One region of the Adhaeribacter sp. genome, then DNA from elsewhere that is predicted to be linked to it. Evidence: riboswitches for the same ligand, from Rfam matches in the RefSeq annotation. Region 1 holds a riboswitch; the other holds the start of a gene.
The links. Region 1 has a riboswitch for S-adenosylmethionine ahead of ACO1R6_RS04425 (O-acetylhomoserine aminocarboxypropyltransferase/cysteine synthase family protein). Riboswitches for the same ligand answer to the same signal wherever they lie in the genome.
Positions count from the first base shown of each region.

Region 1 (10,537 bases):
GCATGAGCCAGGCCAGCCCATCATAAAAATTAAGTAAACTTTTTTTATGAATAAAGCTTTTATTGCCCAGCATTACGCCCAGAATATACACGGCTAAATAACCGTTGCCTCCTACAAAATCGGTAGCTGAGTAAGTAAAAAAAGCAAATGACAGCAGCAGTACCGTATACAAGCCTTCTATTTCGAGACCAATGTGGTTTATAATAAACACACTGGCGCGCCCCATAGCATAACCAATGGCTGCCCCAAAGAGCATTTGTTTCAGAAACATAGGTAAAATGCTCCAAAAGCTCTGGTCTTCGTTCTGAATTAAAGTAATAAGTGAAACGGTTAGGAAAAACGCCATCGGGTCGTTGCTGCCGCTTTCTAATTCCAGGGTAGGACGCAGGTTATTTTTTAAGCCGATGCTTTTAGACCTTAAAATTGAAAAGACCGCGGCGGCATCGGTAGAAGATACCGTAGCACCCAGCAAAAAGCCTTCGAGTAAACTAAAATCGAGCAGGTAAGCCACAAACACGCCCACCACGCCTGCCGTCAGGAGCACGCCCAGCGTAGACAGCACCAGACCCCGGGTAATAACCGGTTTTATTTGTTGCAGGTTGGTATCTAAGCCACCGGAGAAGAGAATGGAAACCAGGGCAATTACGCCCACAAATTGCGCTGAAACCGGGTTGTCGAAATAAATCTGGCCAATACCTTCAGAGCCGGCCAGCATTCCAATCAGTAAAAATAATACCAGCGTAGGCACTCCAAACCGGTTAGATGCTTTACCCGCCAGTATGCTGATAAACAAAAGTATCGAACCAATTAAAAGAATGTTTTCGTTGGATAATGTCATTACTAAGCTTCAAGATTAGATAGAAATAATATTTATTCTCGTTGGTTCAGTGCCTGGCTTTTGGCTTAAGTGGTCGCCGTAATATAGTTCAGGGTCGTGCCGGAGTCGTTTACCACCAGTTGGGCCGTTCGCCCGCAAACCAAGGCCAGGTTTTCAGGTTCGTGGCCCGTCGGGAAGCCAAAAGCTACCGGGAAATTATATTGGCTTACGTGTTCCTGAATTATTTCGTAAGCATTTTTACCAAAAGGTACGGCATTATCTTTCATGTCGCTCATATCGCCTACGATTAAACCCGCCAGATATTTGAGTTTACCAGTCCGGTCTAACTGCACCAGCATGCGGTCTATGTGGTAAAGATATTCGTCGAGGTCTTCGAGAAAAAGAATTTTTCCGGCTGTATCTATATCCGAAGCCGTACCCATACAAGTTGCCAGCAAGCTTAAATTTCCCCCAATTAATAAGCCTTGTCCCGTGCCAGCTTTATTTAGCGTGTGCACCGGCGCGTCGTAAGTAATGGACTGGCCAAATAATACCCGGCGCAAACTTTCTACTGCATTTTCTGCACCTGCTTTTGCAAAAAGTGCGGGCATGGTGCCATGGATGCTTTCAATACCAAAATTATGGACGTGGCTGTGCAAAGCGGTAATATCACTAAAGCCAATCAGCCATTTGGGATTTTGCCGGAATAGCGTAAAATCTATCTTATCGAGCAGCCGGGTAGTGCCGTAACCCCCCCGGGCACTAAATACTGCTTTTATTTCGGGATTATCTAAAACGGCCTGAAAATCAGCAATCCGGAGGCTATCAGGACCGGCAAACTGGTGGTAACTGGCGTGCACGGTTTCACCTAATATTACCTCTAAGCCCCAACTTTCCAGCATTTGAATAGCCGGCTGTAAATCAGTTAAATCAACTTTGCGGGCTAGGGCTACAATGGCTATTTTATCACCGGACTTAAGACAGAGGGGAGAAAGCATGTGCAAAATATAATTAAGTATTTTGGTTATAATACATTAGGGAAGCTCTGGAACTGATGGGTCGACTAATTTGATAGAACGAAGACCAAAGTAACTAGCTACACTGCTATTAAAGTAATGCGCGGAATCCGGACTTAATTCTACCTTAAAAATGGTTTTGGGATAAGCTTGCGGATTGGCTAATACCGGCGGAACCGCCAGCACCAGCCGATGATTATTTCTGGCTTTGCGCAAAGTAGCGTATCTGCTTTTTAAACCGGCATCATATTTTGAGGCTTTGAAAAATAAATCCTGATAAGCCTGTACCACATGAAAGGAAGAAAGTATGCCTGCCAGAAACATTATTAAAATAAGATTGAGTAACCGGGTTTGTAACTTTCGGTTGAGCGAAATAATAATTTGGCTGTCTTCTTTCAAGTAGGGAATTAGCAAAAATAAACCAACAACCCAGTAAATAAAAAAATTAAACCAAATAACATTTACCGCCCGGTCTACTAATCCGGATAAACCGGTACTAAAAAGTACCAGGAAAAGCTGCATAATTAAGGTTAAAAATACTGCCGCTATATAAAGTACGATTTGATAAAGGTTTTTAAACCTAAGTACGGGCTTTACTTGGTATTTCCAGATTAAAATAGCTAACAGAAAAGAAGTACTGACAAGGGGTAAACCAAAAATCCAGTTCTTGATTTTAATAAGTAAATACTGCGCGGCTATTAATAATATTTTAGCTACGTAAACAACTGATGTAGTAGTTATAATATCATTATTCAGGGTTTTGGCTCGCGCCAGATTGCCAGGTGCGCTCAACGAAAAGAAAGCTGCCCCACTAATAAGTAAAAAAGCGATCAGGTATATAAAGCCTGTTTTTTTTGAATTGGTGTAAAACAGATAAACCAGCACCGCAAAATTGAGGGTTACTGTATTTACCAAAGCCAATTCATTAGAGCCAACCTGTATGATACTCAGGAAAGCAATGCCCGTTATATTCAAAACCGCTTTTTGCGGTTCTTTGTCCGACAGCAATTTAGTTAACAAAACTAGTTGCAATAGAAACAGAATTAGGGGAATACCATATACGCAATTGGCGGCAAACCAGTAAAATAATTCCTGTACGCTTTCCATCTCCAGGATAAAACAAATAAAAAGGACTAGCGAAAAAGGGAGTGTCTGAATATACGTCAAGCGTTGGTTGAAATACTGGTATAAAAAGTAAGTAAGAGTTATAATAAATATAATTAGGAACAGAACTGGGTAAATTTTAATACCCGTTAGCCAGTTAGCATAAATTAAGGGATTAATCAGAGCCACTATGAGAGTAGAGGCATACCGTCCGGTCCGATGTTGGAATTGGAATTCCTGAAAGGCAATCCGACCATATCTTTTTACAGCATCGGCGTGACCAAAATCGTCGATAGTAGGATGGTTGTAAAATGATAGGCAGAAGAAAGCGCCTACGCCAAGCAAACAAATAATTATTAGCAAACTAACCGTAAAATAATTTTTTAAAAAGTGCATGAAGCATTTATATATAACATAATGGTAAATAATGTTTATAGGAGTACCTATGCCAAAAACTTGATTTCGGAAGTTATGTGGCGCAGATTCATCTATTGAAACTTAACACCAGGCATAAGGATACCGGCAGCGGTGTTAGCCGGATGTTTGTTTTTTTTACACGCTAAAAATATAAACTCCAAATCAAATAAATAACGGTTAATCTGGTTTTTTGAAAAAGAGCCCTGTTATTGCGATTACATCCTCAGACCGCATTGGGTATCATTATGTGTAACTCTAAAACCAATAATTAAAATTTAATGAGCCTGGAAACGTCCGATTTAAAGACCGGAATACCTTTATAATACTGGTGATTGTGGGTTCCAACTGCAATATCAGAATTGCTCGTTAATAATGTATTATAAACGGTCACCAAACTTCGGGTCAGGGTAGGTACGGGAAGTCCACATCTGTATAAAAGTAAAATTCGTGACGGCACGTTTGCAAACCATGGTGTAAGGTATAAATCTTTACCTTGATTATCCGGGTAGCATAGATAGGTGAAATTAACTAATCTTTGCCGTAGTAGGTTAATAGCTGCGGGCTTAGTGCCTTTTATCGAGCCTCATCTACTAAATAATTAAGTCAGTTCCGGGGAAAAACTTATTTATGGCATTAACATTTTTAATAATTATACCGAGCCAACCTGGTGCCGGATTATAACAAGGTAAAATAAAATCTAGTTGAGACATAATCAGGTTGAAATTTTCGAAAAAGCGCAGCTCACAATACAAATACCCATTAGGCACTTTAAAGAACAATCAAATTTTTAGGATGAAAACGGCACTTGGTTACCACTTCATACCCGCAAACACACCTCCTCAGGGTATTTTTTAGCTTATTTTGGCACTTTATAAAATTGCTCGATTTGCTCCGGAATATGCAGATATAAGGAAAAAGCAGGTGCAAAGCCTAATCTTTTCACCTGCTTTATAATAGCTAATATAATTCCGATTTATTTATGCCGGCGGCTTGAAGATAGCTTTATTTTAAAATCGTAAAACTATCAATAGGTTTAAGCCAAGGCTCTAATCAGGATTAGAAAGAAACATATCAAGGCAAAATACTGGAAACTATGGTTTTGCGATAATTAAAACTTGGCACGTACTTAATTTAGCCTTACGTAAATTTATTCTGGTTACGCAAGCCTTCTTTAGTTCTCATCTGCAGAGAATACAGCCACTTTCTCTACTTCATAGTTATTAGTTTTGTCAACCGATTTAAAATTGCCGGTGCTTACCAAAAAGGCATCTGAGGCCCGCAATAAATCCTGGTTTTGCAACAACGTTTCGAGTTTAATAAAACCAATCACATACCGGAAATCCTGGCTCTGGAACTTCTCGCTAATGCTGGCAAAAGGTAATTGCTGCAACAAGGCTTTATCGGCGTAGCGCAGGTAAACTTCTACCTCAATATTATCCGACGAGTTAACTTCTATGTGCTGTAAATGCTTTTTGTACTCATACTTATAGCCGTAGGTAAGCGCCGAAATATCGGATAATACCGCCGAACCGGTGGGATAACCGCCGGCACCTTTACCCGAGAAGAATTGCTTCTCCGAAAAAGCAGCTTCTACAATTACGCCGTTGTTTTCGTTTTCGACATTAAATAATGGGTGAAACCGGTTTACAAACTGCGGCATTACAAATAAGGAAATAGTAGCCTCATCTACTTTGCTTACGTGCGGTACTAACTTTATTTTGTAGCCCTTTTCTTTGGCGTACTGAATATCGTGTTGCGATAATTTCTGAATGCCAATGTTGAAAATATTATCCGGGTTCAGGAATAAACCAAAAGCATGCGCCGCAATAATGGTAAGTTTGTATTTCGGGTCGAAACCGCCTACATCCAATGTCGGGTCGGTTTCGGCAAAGCCTAAATCCTGGGCTTGTTTTAAAGCTACTTCGTAGCCCAAGCCTTCGTTAAATATTTTAGATAAAATATAGTTAGACGAACCATTGAAAATGCCACTTACTGAGTAAAGCAACTCGTTGTCGTAATATTCTTCTAAAGTACGAATAATAGGAATACTGCCGCAGCACGAGGCTTCGTATAACAAAGAAACCCCGTTTTCTTCTTGTAGCTGTACCAATTCTTGGAGGTGCTGGGCCACCATTTTTTTATTAGCGGTAACTACGCTTTTGCCTTTTTTCATGGCTTCCGATACAATCAGGAAAGCTTCTTCGGCATCGTCTATCAACTCTACAATCAGGTCAATTTCGGGGTTGTTCAGCAACTCGTATTTATCGAAAGTAAAATAATCGAGCGGTAGCTTGCGCTTTTTGGTCCGGTCTTTTACGCAAATGCGGGCAATACTGGCTTTTATGCCCCGGCTGTTACGTAAAACATCGTAAAGGCCCTGGCCCACCACGCCAAAACCAAATAAGCCTATGTTTAAATCTTTGTGTGTTGTCATGATTTATTTGGCTACGGAAAGCCCGTAGAATGCTTCTAATAATTGGGTAAGCTGGCCGGTTTCAATTAAAAAACCATCGTGGCCATAAAAAGAATCTATTTCCTGGTAAGCGGCGTTGGCAATGTGCGCCGCTATATATTTCTGTTCCGATACCGGAAACAAAACATCGGAACTGATACCAATTACCAAGGTTTTAGCTTTTACCTCGGCCAGAGCGGCCTCTACGCTGCCCCGGTGCCGGCCTACGTTGTGCGAATCCATGGAGCGGCTTAGCGAAACATAAGCGTACGCATCAAAACGGTTTACCAGTTTATCGCCTTGATAGTTCTGGTAAGAGCTGGCCCGGAAATTATCGGTTTTAGATAAGTCGGTTTCGAACTGAGTTTTAGAATAGGTGTCGTAATTGCGGTAACTAAGTAAAGCAACAGCGCGAGCGGCTTTTAAACCATTGCGCCCCCCGGACGGAATATTTTGCCGGTAAGTTTCGTCGGCGAAAATAGCCAGGCGTTGGGCCTCGTTAAAACCAATACCCCACGGCGAATGAAAGGCATTGGTGGCCACAACAATTAAATTTTTTATATGCTGTGGTTTCAGAATAGCAAATTCTAAAGCTTGCTGGCCGCCCAAAGAACCGCCAATTAACGTATGAATCTGTTCAATTTCCAGGTGGCGACGTAATAAATCGTGGGCCTCGGCCATATCCCGAATGGTAATTTGCGGAAAAGCCTGGCAGTAAGGCTGGTTGGTAACGGGGTTTAGGCTTAAAGGACCGGTAGTGCCGTAACAGGAGCCCAGCACATTGGCGCAAATAATAAAGTGTTCTTGCGGGTTAAATAAATTGCCGTCGCCAAATAATCCTTTCCACCAATCCAGTACATCTGAGTTAGCCGTTAAGGCGTGACACACCCAAATAACGTTATCTTTCTTCTGATTTAATTTCCCGTAAGTATGGTACGTAATCTGGATTTCGGGTAAAATTTGCCCGCTCTCCAGCGCGAAAGGGTACGGGTGCTTAAATATTTCCTGCGGCATGCTATTGGGTATAGAAACTGATATTAAAACATAAATGCGGTGGCAAGCTACACCACCCATTTATGCAGGAATAAATAATTTGTTTTATCAAGTGTTTGGTTTGTTTACCGGTGGGCAAGTTTAACCAAGGTTAAGTTGCCCACCAATAAATAATTTATTTAGATGTTTTGCTGCCGGTATTAATTTTTAGAATCTGCGGTTGCTAACGTTTCTTGTGCAGCGCTCCGTACTTTCTGAAAAGCTTGTTCTAAATCGGCTTTAATATCGTCGATGTGCTCCAGACCTACCGAAATGCGCAGCAGGGTAGGAGTTACGCCGGCATTTTTCTGCTCCTGCTCGTTTAACTGCTGGTGGGTAGTAGCCGATGGCTGAATAATCAGGGTTTTGGCATCGCCTACGTTGGCTAAATGACTTATCAGGCTTAAGCTATCAATAAATGTGGTAGCGTTGGCTTTACTGCCTTTAAGGTTAAACGACAGCATAGCACCGTACCCGCGTTTTAAATATTTATTCGCTAATTGGTAATAAGGGCTGCTGGCCAAACCCGGATAATTTACGCTTTCTACATCGGGGTGCTGTTCCAGCCAGTTAGCCAGCTCCAGGGCATTTTCTACGTGGCGCTGTACCCGCAACGATAAAGTTTCCAGGCCCTGTAACAGCAGGAAAGAGTTAAACGGACTAATGGCCGGGCCAAAATCCCGCAGACCTTCTACCCGCGCTCTTATAGCAAACTGAATATTGCCAAACGGACCATTGGGGCCGAATACATCGCCAAATACCAAACCGTGGTAGCCTTCGGCCGGCATAGAGAACTGCGGGTATTTAGGTTTATTAAAATCGTATTTACCGCCGTCTACAATAACGCCGCCAATGCTGGTACCGTGGCCGCCAATCCATTTGGTAGCCGATTGTACCACAATATGTGCGCCGTGCTCCAAGGGGCGGAATAAATAGCCAGCCGCACCAAATGTATTATCTACAATTAAAGGTAAATCGTGTTGTTCAGCGAGGGCCGCAATGGCTTCAAAATCCGGAATATTAAAGCCGGGGTTGCCAATGGTTTCCAGGTAAAGCGCCTTGGTTTTATCATCGATTAAGCGGGCAAAGCTTTCCGGATTATCGCCGTCAGCAAAACGTACCTCAATGCCCAGGCGCTTAAAAGCTACTTTAAATTGGTTGTAGGTACCACCGTATAAAAACGAAGTACTCACAAAATTATCGCCGGGCTCTAAAATATTATTTAAAGCAATAAATTGGGCGGCCTGGCCCGAAGCCACAGCTAAACCGGCTACACCTCCTTCTAAAGCCGCTACCCGTTTTTCAAACACATCGGTAGTGGGGTTCATAATCCGGGTATAAATATTGCCAAACTCTTTTAAGGCAAATAGATTGGCGCCATGCTCGGCATTTTTAAAAACATAAGAAGAGGTTTGGTAAATAGGCACGGCCCGTGAACCAGTGGTGGGATCTACTTCCTGGCCGGCGTGTAATTGCAGCGTTTCGAAATTAAGGCTTTGGTTTGACATATATTTTCTTTTGGGGATCAGGTTATTTTTTGATTCTAATAAAAAGGCCGTTTTTGTTTATAACGGTAAAATGCATAATACGCACAGAAAAGGTATAAACCTTAAGGTTGCTGGGGGCTACAACAGCAACAACAACTTGTTACAGGTAGGTAAACAGATACCATAAGGTCATTGGGTGCCAGGTAAACGGCATCGGGCGCACTGGCTAAGAAAGAAAGTTTTTTCATGTTGTTCTTAATTTATATTTCCCATTGCTGGGATAGGATTTGGCACCTTTCAGTCGGGTGAGGTTGCCAGAGGGTCCCGGAGCCTATTCTCTCGCCTCTTCTTTATAAATCAATCCTTAATAAATCAGGAAAGGGTAATACTGTTGCAAATAAAATAAATTTCTATGGAGCTTTCTAATTTTTTGCTAAAAATTTAATAAAGGCGCTTGCTGGTGTAACTAAGAAAATATGTCTTTAGCCAGATAAGTTAAATAAATAATTAGGATTAATTTACTACAAATTAGCTGTGTATTAAGTATAAAAGTTTAGTGCCAGAATTATACTTTTTTTGCCTGCAGCGCTTTTAATGATATTTGTTTTAACCGCGATATAAAGTACTTTTGTCCTTTTATTGGACCTGCAATTTATGGAAATAGTAAGAGGCCTCCTGGGCTTACTCGTTTTACTAGGTATTGGCTATATTTTTTCAACAAATAGAAAAAGAATAAACTGGCGACTAGTAGGCGTGGGGGTGTTTTTACAAATTTTATTTGGTGCCTTGGTAACCAAAGTGGCTTTTATATCCGGTATTTTTGAATTTTTAAGCCGTGTTTTTGTAAAACTTCTGAGCTTTTCCAGTGCGGGTGCCCAATTTTTATTTGGTAGCCTCGCCGACCCCGCCCAAAATGGTGGCCTGGGGTATATTTTTGCTTTTAACGTATTACCTACTATCATTTTCTTTTCAACCGTATCGGCGGGTTTATACTATCTGGGCGTTTTGCAAAAGATAGTTTACGGTATTGCCTGGATTATGTCTAAAGGCATGAGGTTGTCGGGAGCCGAGAGTTTATCGGCCGCCGGCAATATTTTTCTGGGCCAAACCGAAGCACCGCTCCTGGTACGGCCATTTATTGCCAGCATGACTAAATCGGAGTTAATGTGCCTCATGACGGGTGGCATGGCCACGCTGGCGGGTGGAGTACTGGCTGCTTATGTTTCTTTCTTAGGCGGCAGCGATCCGGTTCAGCAAACTGTTTTTGCGGCGCATTTGCTAACGGCTTCGGTTATGAATGCCCCGGCCGGAATTGTATTGGCTAAAATGCTGGTGCCCGAAACAGAAGAAGAAAAAATTAATACCCAATTAGAGGTTAACAAAGAAGCATTGGGGGTAAATATTATCGATGCTATGTCTATTGGAGCCGCCGATGGTTTGCGGCTGGCGGCTAACGTGGGCGGCATGCTGCTGGCTTTTATTGCCATAATTGCTTTGCTTAATTATATCTTATTAAAAGTAGGTAGCGTATCGGGGTTAAACGACGTAATTGTAAACAGCACGAGCGGTCAGTTTAGCGGACTTTCTTTTCAATACCTGTTGGGCCAAATATTCCGGGTATTTGCTTTTTTAATTGGCATTCCGTGGGTAGATACCCTGCAAGTAGGGAGTTTACTGGGGCAGAAAACTGCTATTAATGAATTTGTGGCTTATTTAGATTTATCTAAAATGAAGGCGGCAGGCACCCTTAGCCCTAAATCGGTGGTAATGGCTACGTACGCGTTATGTGGCTTTTCTAACTTTAGCTCTATTGCCATCCAAATAGGTGGTATTGGCAGCATGGCTCCCAACCAGCAAGGTAATTTATCGCGTTTAGGATTGTATGCTCTGTTAGGGGCTTCTATTGCGTGTTTAATGACGGCTACCGTAGCCGGAATATTATATTCCATTTAACTGGCTTTTATACCCACTGTTATAGCATAATAAGAAAGCCCATCTAACCAGATGGGCTTTCTTATTATGCCTGAAGGGAGCTATACTTAATTGCCTTCGGTAAACCGGCGGTTTACTTCGTCCCAGTTAATTACGTTAAAAAAGGCGTTAATATAATCTGGCCGACGATTCTGGTATTTTAAGTAATAAGCATGTTCCCAAACATCTAAGCCCAGTATCGGGAAACCGTTACAGCTATCTACATCCATAAGCGGGTTGT
Region 1 covers NZ_JBMQUD010000025.1:66,388-76,924, forward strand. The annotation lists gene ACO1R6_RS04400 (potassium/proton antiporter) at 1-838, opposite strand, end outside; gene ACO1R6_RS04405 (S66 peptidase family protein) at 904-1,815, opposite strand; gene ACO1R6_RS04410 (DUF6056 family protein) at 1,852-3,333, opposite strand; gene ACO1R6_RS04415 (homoserine dehydrogenase) at 4,526-5,788, opposite strand; gene metX (homoserine O-acetyltransferase MetX) at 5,792-6,820, opposite strand; gene ACO1R6_RS04425 (O-acetylhomoserine aminocarboxypropyltransferase/cysteine synthase family protein) at 7,000-8,346, opposite strand; SAM riboswitch class I at 8,583-8,684, opposite strand; gene ACO1R6_RS04430 (NupC/NupG family nucleoside CNT transporter) at 8,980-10,278, shown strand; gene ACO1R6_RS04435 (superoxide dismutase) at 10,365-10,537, opposite strand, start outside.

Region 2 (10,537 bases), on a different contig from region 1:
CAGCCCGCCGGCAATTAGGCTTTGTAACCCAGGAAACCAATTTATTTTCGGGCACTATTAAAGAAAATTTGCAATTGGTTAAGCCCGATGCTACCGATGAAGAAATAATGGCAGCCCTGGTAAAAGCCTCCTGTACCAATTTATTGGCCCGCTCCGAGCAAGGCATCTACACCCAAATTGGGGAAGGCGGACTTAAAATGTCGGGCGGCGAAAAACAGCGCTTATCTATTGCCCGCGCCTTAATCCGGAACCCGCGCCTGCTCATTTTCGACGAAGCCACTTCGGCCCTTGATTCCCTGACCGAAGAAGAAATTACGGCTACTGTCCGGGAAATATCGGCGCAGCGCGAGCAAATAACCGTACTAATTGCCCACCGCCTTTCTACCATTATGCACGCCGATATTATTTATGTTCTGGAAAAAGGCAAGATAGTAGAACAAGGCAACCACGAGGAATTACTGGTGCAAAAGGGCCTTTATTTTGCCATGTGGCGCCAGCAGATAGGGGAACGCAAATAAATCGGGAGTTTATACCGCAGTAGCGTAAATGCAAAGGCCTTTTTCTGTTTCATATCTACCAGTTACAACGGCACTTAAATTGGCCATAGCTGATATAAAAATAAGCTAAGTGCTAATCTTTTCTTAGGTAATCAAGCTATTTCTTAAAATCTCACCAAACCGGTAAACATCTGTAAAAGTATTGTACAGCGGTGTAGGCGCCACCCGGATAACGTTGGGCTCGCGCCAGTCCAGAATAACGCCGGCCTGGGTGAGTTTTTCGAATACCTGGCGGCCGTTGCGGTGCACCAGTAACGATAACTGACAGCCACGCCAGGCGGGGTCAGAAGGGGTAATTATTTCGAGCACATCTTCCGAAACCCCGATTTCCTGGATTAAATATGCTAAATAGCCGGTTAGCTGTATGCTTTTCTGGCGCAGGGCCGGCATGGTGGCTTCATCAAAAATTTCCAGAGATGCTTTGTGGATGGCCATCGGGAAAATAGACGCATTGCTCAACTGCCAGCCGGCCGCGCCCGGCATGGGTTTAAAGCCTTTTTGCATCTGGAAACGTTCTTCTTTGTTATGGCCCCACCAGCCGCCAAACCGCGGAATACCCGGCGAGTTGCCGTGCCGCTCGTGCACAAACGTACCCGAAACGCCGCCCGGTCCCGAATTCATGTATTTATAGGTGCACCACACGGCAAAATCTACGTCCCAATCGTGGAGGTTAAGTAAAATATTGCCGGCCGCGTGGGCTAAATCAAAACCAACCTGAGCACCAACTTCGTGGCCAGCGCAGGTAATGGTTGCCATATCAAAAACCTGACCGGTGTAATAATTAATACCACCCATTAAAATTAAAGCCAAATCCTGGGCATTGTTTTTAATGGTTTCCAGAATATCTTCGGTGCGGAGGGAGTGTTCGCCGGCGCGGGGCGTTAACTCAATAATGGCTTCGGCGGGATCCAGGCCGTGGTAGCGCACCTGGGTTTCCAGGGCATATTGGTCCGAAGGGAAAGCGCCGGCTTCCGTAATAATTTTGTAACGGAAAGGCGTAGGCCGGTAAAACGAGACCAGCATCAGGTGTAAATTGGTGGTCAGGTTATTCATAACCACTACTTCGTTGGCTTGGGCACCTACTACCCGGGCTTCGGCATCCTGCAGGTATTCGTGGTAATGCAGCCAGGGGTGCTTACCGTGGAAATGCCCTTCTACCCCCAGATTTTGCCAATCCAGAAATTCCTGTTCGGCGGCCGCACGAGCCGTTTTGGGCTGCAAACCCAACGAGTTGCCACACAAGTAAATAGAATCCCTTCCGTTTACCGGAGGTATAAAAAACTTATCGCGAAAATAACTTAAAACGTCTTGCTGATCGGCAGTTTGGGCAAAAGCCCGGGTATTTTGGTAATCCATAAGCTGGTATTAGAATGATAAAGTAGCGGAAAAAATGGCACCTTTTAAAATATTATACCGGTATATTTTAAAAGGTATTTTTACTTGTAGCTGCTTTTAGGCCGCTTGGTTGCATTTAATATTAAATATTCTGTAAAGAATCTTACAAAAGCTTAAACTTTTTTAGCCTGAAGAGCGGAATATTCGTATATGCCTGTTATCTTTACGCAAATTCTAAATAAAACATGGCTTTATTCTCTTTCTCTTACGTAACAGCTACTAACAACTGTATGGCATGTTGTATGTGTTGTATGGCGCTTGCGTGAGGAAAGGTTGTATTTTTATACAGTTAATAAGAACTTGAAAGAGTCTTTCCTCATGTAACAGGAAAGACTTTTTTGTTTATATAAATCTATTAAAAATTAAGAATGCTGAAAATTAAAAACCAAGTTGCGATGTGTTGTTGCTGCTGTAACCCAGCCGAAAGGTTTGTTTTTGCTTTTTAGTTTTCTAAAGCATTTTAAAACAAAGCCTTTCTGCACCTTCAGAAAGGCTTTATAATTAAATACGTAATTAATAAAAGAAGATAACAATGCTTAGTTTTCGTTCCGAATTAGAAAATCCAATTGTTCAGAAAGAAATTCTGGATCTGGATAAAAAAATACGCTTGTTCCGGGGAGGCCAGATTCCCGAAGAAAAATTCCGGAGTTTGCGCTTAACCCGCGGTGTGTACGGGCAGCGCCAGCCGGGCGTACAGATGGTGCGCATTAAGCTGCCGTTTGGCCGGGTTACCGTAAAACAATTGCTCCGGATTGCCGATGTGTCGGATGAATATGCTTCTAAAAACCTGCACCTTACCACCCGCCAAGACATCCAGATTCACTTTGTGAGCCTGGACCGCACCCCCGAACTATGGGATAAACTGGCCCACGACGATATTACGCTGCGTGAAGCTTGCGGTAATACCGTGCGGAACGTTACGGCTTCGCCCAACGCCGGTATAGACCCGAACGAACCGTTTGATGTGTCGCCGTACGCGTACGAAACTTTCCGGTACTTCTTGCGCAACCCAATTTGCCAGGACATGGGCCGCAAATTTAAAATTGCTTTTTCTTCGAGCGATGCTGATACCGCTTTCTCTTATATTCATGATATTGGTCTAATCCCTAAAATTCAGATCCAGGACGGGGCTGAGGTACGTGGCTTTAAGGTGAAAGTAGGTGGTGGCTTGGGTGCTCAGCCAATGCTGGCCCATACGGCGGCCGATTTTTTACCTGAAGACCAGCTTATTCCGTTTATTGAGTCGGTAATCCGGGTATTCGATCGCCACGGCGAGCGCGTAAGCCGCAACAAGGCCCGCATGAAATACCTGATTCAAAAAATTGGGTTCGATGCTTTTATGGAATTGGTTAACCAGGAGCGCGTGGCCAACAAATCCAAGTCGTACGTAATCGACCGCAACAGTGTACCGCAGGCCGAGCCAGCTCCCGTTAAAGAAGTGCCGGCCGTAGAAATCCAGAACGAGGCACACTACCAGGAGTGGTATAAAACCAACGTAATCGAGCAAAAACAAACTGGTTTTTATTCGGTTTGGGTACGCGTACTAAAAGGCGATATCAGTACCGAGAAAGCCCGCATTCTGGCCCAACTTGTTTCTGACTTTGCCGCCGACGATATCCGGATTACGCCCAACCAAGGTTTATTATTTAAATATATTCGTCAGGAAGCTTTGCCGTACGTGTTCCACGTGCTCAACAGCTTAGGCTTTGCCTTACCGGGCTTCGACAGCACCACCGATATTACTACCTGCCCCGGCACCGATACCTGTAATTTAGGTATTACCAACAGCATGGACTTAGCGGCCGTTCTGGAAAAAATGATGCTGGATGAGTTTCCGGATTTGATTTACAACAACGATATCAAAATAAAAATTAGCGGCTGTATGAACTCCTGCGGGCAGCACGGTCTGGCCCAGATTGGTTTTCACGGCAGCTCTATTAAACACGGTCCTAACGTTATTCCGGCTTTACAGGTAATGCTGGGGGGTGGCACCGTAGGCAACGGCGATGGCCGCGTAGCCGAACGGGTAGTAAAAGTACCCACCAAAAAAGGACCGGATATTCTGCGCACCTTATTCAACGACTTTGAAGCGAATAAACTCGAAGACGAATTATTTAATGCCTACTACGACCGCCAGGGCAAAAACTATTTCTACCAATTGCTTAAGCCTTTGGCCGATTTAACCAAACTGCAGCCCGGCGATTTTGTAGACTGGGGCCACGTAGAAGAATTTGCTACGGCCATTGGCGTAGGCGAATGTGCCGGCGTAATGATTGACCTGGTAGCCACCTTGTTGTTTGAGTCGGAAGAAAAAGCCGAATGGGCTGCGGAAGCGTTAAAACAAGAAACCTATGCCGACGCTATATACCACAGTTACAGCGTTTTTGTGAGCACCGCCAAAGCTTTATTATTGGCCAAAGGCCTGAGTGCAAATACCCAAATTGGTATTATTAACGATTTTGATACGCACTTTGTACAAGATGGCACCTTTACGTTTACGCCCGATTTCCGGACGCACGTGATGCAAATAAACCAAAACGAACCATCGGCTGATTTTGCGGCCACTTACCTGGCCGAAGCTTTTAGCTTCCTGGAAGCCGCTTCTGCTTATCGCGGCGCTGAATTAAAACGGCCGGAAGTTTTAGCCGAAGTATTAAAAGTAAATGCCTAAGTAATTTTCAGCCTTACCAATGGCAGAAAAACGATTTAAAATACTAGCCATCTCAGGGAGTACCAGGAGTAATTCAGTTAATGAATTACTCCTGCATTTTATCGCCACCCAATACCAGCAACATCTGGATATTCAGTCTTATACAGAATTAGCCCAACTACCCCATTTTAACCTGGATCTGGAAAACGAAAGATTGCCGACGTTGGTCACAACTCTGCGGGAGCAAATTGCTGCTGCCGATGGTGTAATTATCTGCACACCAGAGTATGTATTTAGCTTACCGGGTGCTTTGAAAAATGCCTTAGAATGGACCGTATCTACCACTGTATTCTCCGATAAACCGGTAGCCTTAATTGTAGCTTCTGCTTTAGGTGAAAAAGCTTACGAATCCCTGAATTTAATTATGAAAACCTTGGGGGCTCAAGTGGGGGAACATGCCAAACTTTTGATTTCAGGGGCTAAGGGCAAATTAAATGCGCATGGCGAAATAACCGATGAAAATACCAGACTGGCTATTCAGAGGCTAGTAGCATCTTTTCTACAAACGATTACACCGCAAGTTGCTGTGGAGCATATTATTTAAATTTTTTATTCTAAGCTGATATACTTACTTAGTATTTGGGATGTAATCAACCAAAAGTAATATTACTTACCACAGTCTAACTCCTGAACAGCTAATACATTGCCAAAAATATACTTCTGTGTTACCCGAAACTGAGCGCCAGACAACTGCTACTGAAAACCATTTATTCCCGGTTTTTCTGAAACTACACGAACTGCACACCCTGATTGTAGGTGGTGGTTTTGTGGGCGAAGAAAAAGCCACGGCCGTTTTACGCAACAGCCCCGATGCCCGCGTAACCTTGGTTGCACCCGAAATAAGACCCGAAATACAAGCTTTAACGGCGCACCACCCGCACCTGACGCTAATCTATAAGCCATTTGCCGAAAGTGATTTAGATGGTAAAGATTTGGTGATTGCCGCTACCAACGACAAGGCCGTAAACACCTACGTAAAGCAAGTGGCCAGAGCCCGCAAAATATTAGCCAACGTAGCCGATACCCCGCAGGAATGCGATTTTTACCTGAGCTCGATTGTGCAGAAAGGTAATTTAAAAATTGCCATTTCTACCAACGGCAAATCGCCCACGGTAGCCAAACGGGTTAAGGAAGTCTTAAACGAAACGTTTCCGGCCGAAATGGATAACCTGCTCCAGAATATTGAGCGCATCCGCACCACCCTAAAAGGCGATTTTGCCGAAAAAGTAAAACAACTAAATGCCGTTACGGCCTCTCTGGCACCCGATGCACCAGTCCTGCCGGCTCCTACTCCTGCCGCCACCACACCGGTAACACCCGCCAAAGTGCCATTTATTAAACACAGCTGGCGGTATCGCTTGCTGCTGGCTTTTTCGGCGGTGGGTTTTATGGTGCTGGGCCATTTGCTGTTCAGCTTTTTGCCCATGGCGGTAATTGGCGACTACGCTTTGCAAGCGGCCAACAGTATTGATTCCAGTATTTTGTATTTTATACTAGGTGGTTTTATTGCCCAAATGATTGATGGGGCTTTGGGTATGGCTTACGGCGTAAGCGCGACTACTTTTCTGCTATCGTTTGGGGTGCCGCCGGCGGCCGTTAGTGCCAGCGTACACGCCTCCGAAATATTTACCAGCGGCGTATCGGGCCTTATGCACCTGCGTTTTGGTAACGTAAACAACAAATTATTTAAAACTCTTTTGCTACCGGGCGTTTTAGGGGCTATTCTGGGGGCTTATGTTTTATCATCCGCCGAAGAATACGCTTATATTATTAAACCGGTAGTAGCTGTTTATACCTTGTGCTTAGGTTTTATTATCATTCGGAAAGCCATCCGCAAAACCGTACAGAAGCGGCGCATCCGCAAAATGGGTTTATTAGCGGTTACCGGTGGCTTTTTAGATTCAGTAGGCGGCGGTGGCTGGGGCCCCATTGTTTCGTCGTCGCTGATTGCCAGCGGCCGGCACCCGTTGTATACCATTGGCTCGGTAAACCTTACGGAGTTCTTTGTGTCTTTTGCCAGTTCGGTTACGTTTATTACCTTAATTGGCTTCTCGCACTGGCAAGTGGTGCTGGGCTTGGTGTTGGGTGGTATGGTAGCCGCGCCGTTTGCTGCCCTAATTGCCCGCCGCCTACCCGTAAAAACCATGATGATTGTGGTGGGTTTAGTCGTAATTATTCTGAGCCTGCGTAATATTTATACTTCGGTGTTTTAGGTTCCCTAATTACAAGATCCAGAAAAGATAAAGTTAACGCCCTAATTCTTTTTTATCACGCTGATGTTATGTGTAGAGTGCTTCGCTAACTCTACGCACAACCTAGGGCATAAAATAGGTATAACGCCAACCTGAAGCAACAGTATTAAATAAGATAGCTTTTACTCTAAACCAGTTATTTGCTGAATTAAATTACAATTAAATTCTGTTTTAATTCAAAAGTCTTGATAAAAGGTGCTTACTTTGCAGCCAAATTTCCCTTTCCTGATTTTAAGGATTGATTTATAAAGAAGAGGCGAGAGAATAGGCTCGCAGACCCTCTGGCAACCGCAACCTACATGAAAGGTGCCAATTCCTAACCCAGCTATGGGAAATATAAATTATTTAAACTACATGAATAAAGAAACACAAGTAATCCGTACCCAGGCCGAGCGTACCCAAAACCGGGAACATTCCACGCCGCTTTACTTAACCTCCAGTTTTACCTTCGAAAGCGCCGAACAAGGCCGGGCGCTGTTTGCCGACGAACAGGAAGGCAATATTTATTCCCGGTTCTCAAACCCCAATACCTCTGAATTTATCGATCGGCTTTGCGTAATGGAAGGTGCCGAAGACGGTTTTGCCTTTGCTACTGGTATGGGGGCGGTTTTTACCGGTTTTGGCGCCTTATTACAAGCCGGCGACCATATTCTGGCTTCACGATCGGTGTTTGGTTCCACGCACCAGTTGCTTACCAAGGTGTTGCCCAAGTGGGGCATTACCAGCTCTTACGCCGATGCCGCCAAACCCGAAGAATGGGAAAGCCTGATCCAGGAAAACACCAAATTAATATACATCGAAACGCCTTCTAACCCACAGTTAGAACTAATTGATATGGAGTGGCTGGGTAACCTATGCCGCAAGCACAATATTATCTTTAGCGTAGATAATTGCTTTGCCACGCCTTATCTGCAAACGCCCATAGATTATGGCGCCGATTTGGTAATTCATTCGGCTACTAAATATATTGATGGCCAAGGACGTGTTTTGGGGGGAGCCATTGTGGGCCGCAAAGATTTAATCTCCGAGATTCGCTTCTTTTCGCGCCATACCGGTCCGGCTTTGTCGCCGTTTAACGCCTGGGTGTTATCTAAGAGCCTCGAAACCTTGCCGTTGCGTATGGATCGCCATTGTGCCAATGCCTTAGCCTTAGCCCGGCACCTGGAAACCAGTCCCGAAATGGAGTTGGTGTTGTACCCGATGCTGCCTTCGCATCCGCAGCACGAACTCGCCAAAAAACAAATGAAACAAGGCGGTGGCATTGTAACTTTTGTGGTACAGGGTGGTTACGAGCGGGCCCAGAAATTTATGGATTCCCTCAAAATTGCCTCTAAAACCGCTAACCTCGGCGACAGCCGCACTACCGTTACGCACCCGGCTTCTATGACCCACTCTAAACTTACCCCCGCCGAACGGGAAGCCGTAGGTATTTACGATGGCCTTATCCGGATTTCGGTAGGTTTGGAAAACATCGACGATATTATCCAGGATATTACCCAGGCTTTAGAAGCTTCCGCTTAAAACCGCATCTTAGCTTATTTTCTGTTAGAGCTAATCTAAACAGAGCAGCTAGTTAACCTGGTTAGCAGCTACCATGCAATGGTATCCTGAAGTAGACTAAAGAGTTATAATATGTAATCTGTTTCCCCGGCCTGTCTCCTGACAGGCCGGAAGTTTATTAGCCGCTTACCACCCATCACCTACTCGTGTTATCCTGTCGGGGAATAGGCCAAGGTAGAGGAGAAGGATTTGGTAGAAGGCTTTTCAAATAATCGCAAAGTTTTCTCTTCAACGTTAATACCGTACGGTTTAGTTAAGGCTATCTTAAGTATGCCGTCAAAAATATTCCTTTGCCTAGCCATTAACTTTAATCAGTAGCTAAATTTTTCATTTACTACGCCTCCCGCTAAAGCAAGCGGCAAAGCAGTAAAACCCAACCAGTAAACTTATGAAAAAGCTGCATTACTATTTGGCCGATGTATTTACCGACCGTGTTTTTGGCGGCAACCAGTTAGCGATTTTTCCAGCAGGCCAGGAAGTACCGGAACACCTGATGCAAAAAATAGCCAAGGAACTCAATCTTTCCGAAACAACTTTTGTATTGCCACCCACTAACCCGAGCAATGATATTAAACTGCGCATTTTTACCCCTGGTGCCGAGCTGCCCATGGCGGGCCACCCCACTATAGGTACGGCGTTTGTGTTGCTGCAAAAAGAATATTTAAAACCCACCGGCAATCGCTTAATATTTGAAGAAGGTGTGGGCAATATTTGGGTTGATTTCCAAATGCATGAGAATCAGTTAGGACTGATAACCATGACCCAGCCCCTACCGCAATTTGGCACCACCGTTACCCAACCCCAAGTTCTGGCCGATTTACTGTCGCTAAATCCTACTGATATACTTCCGGGGTTTCCGGCTCAAACTATCTCGTGCGGGGTGCCTTTTTTCTACGTGCCCCTTAAATCTATTGCTGCGGTAAAAAGAGCCAAGCTGCGGCTGGATGTTCTGGAAAATCAACTTAACTACCTGGGTACGCAAAATGTATTTATATTTTCTACCGAAACCGAACAGGCTACCAGCACGGTACACGGCCGCATGTTTTCGCCGGCTCTGGGTATTCCCGAAGATCCCGCTACTGGTAGTGCCTGCGGCCCGCTGGGCTGTTACCTGGTACACTACGGCTTGGTGCCGGCCCAGCCGCAAGCGCAAATTGTTTGCGAACAAGGTTTCGAGATGGGCCGCCCCAGTTTGTTGCATATTACCATTGGGCAGGCAAATGAGCAGATTAACCTGGTAAAAGTAGGTGGTAAAAGTGCTTTGGTGGGCGAAGGCTACCTGTACTTGTAATTATTTAGCCGGCCAAAACCAGCGCAATATTTTAGGTCAGGTTGCAGGCCTTCTATTCCGGTAGATGCCTGCTCCTTTTATCCTGGTTTTTCATTATTTTGCATGTAATAATTGCCTGTTTGTAAACTGCCTTATTTTACTTTGCCAACCAGGTGTAGCTTTACCTAAACCTTAAAGTTATGAACAAATTTCCGCACCTGTCGCGCTACCTAGAATTATTGCTGCACCTGTTATTCTGGCTTTTTATCAGCGGCATAATCTGGCATACCTACCAAAACTACTGGCAAAACCAGTTTAACAGCACTTATGTAGAGATACCCGGCATAGACGGCGAAACAAAAAGTATGATGGAGGCCATGCGCCCCAACCGGAACCTAGACCTGCTGATCCGATATTTTATTTTAATATTTTTTAAGGCTGTTTTCTTTTACCTAAACGTTTTCCTGATTTTTCCGCGCTACCGGCAATCCGAGTCCAAATGGAAATTAATACTGTCGGTGGGTATCAATTTATTCTGGGCGTCTTTGGCTGAATTACTGCTGATGAAATTTTTTCAGCGGGAAGTTTTTGCCCTGCATTTTAATTACGACTGGCGCGAACGCTATGATTTTGTTGATGAAGGACTAATTCCTTTTCTGGCCGTTTTGGGGGGCAGCTATATTTATTGGGCTGCCCGGCAATGGCTTTTGGTAAAAGACGATGTGCAGAAGCTAGGCAAAACCAACGCCGAATTGGCTTTGCTCAAAAACCAGGTAAATCCGCATTTTTTGTT
Region 2 covers NZ_JBMQUD010000038.1:31,644-42,180, reverse strand. The annotation lists gene ACO1R6_RS06395 (ABC transporter ATP-binding protein) at 1-518, shown strand, start outside; gene kynU (kynureninase) at 642-1,913, opposite strand; gene ACO1R6_RS06385 (nitrite reductase) at 2,485-4,623, shown strand; gene ACO1R6_RS06380 (NADPH-dependent FMN reductase) at 4,643-5,206, shown strand; gene ACO1R6_RS06375 (TSUP family transporter) at 5,325-6,875, shown strand; SAM riboswitch class I at 7,155-7,257, shown strand; gene ACO1R6_RS06370 (O-succinylhomoserine sulfhydrylase) at 7,269-8,435, shown strand; gene ACO1R6_RS06365 (PhzF family phenazine biosynthesis protein) at 8,863-9,765, shown strand; gene ACO1R6_RS06360 (sensor histidine kinase) at 9,945-10,537, shown strand, end outside.
Region 2: it holds a riboswitch for S-adenosylmethionine, as region 1 does, so the genes downstream of both, ACO1R6_RS06370 (O-succinylhomoserine sulfhydrylase) here and ACO1R6_RS04425 (O-acetylhomoserine aminocarboxypropyltransferase/cysteine synthase family protein) in region 1, are expected to answer to the same signal.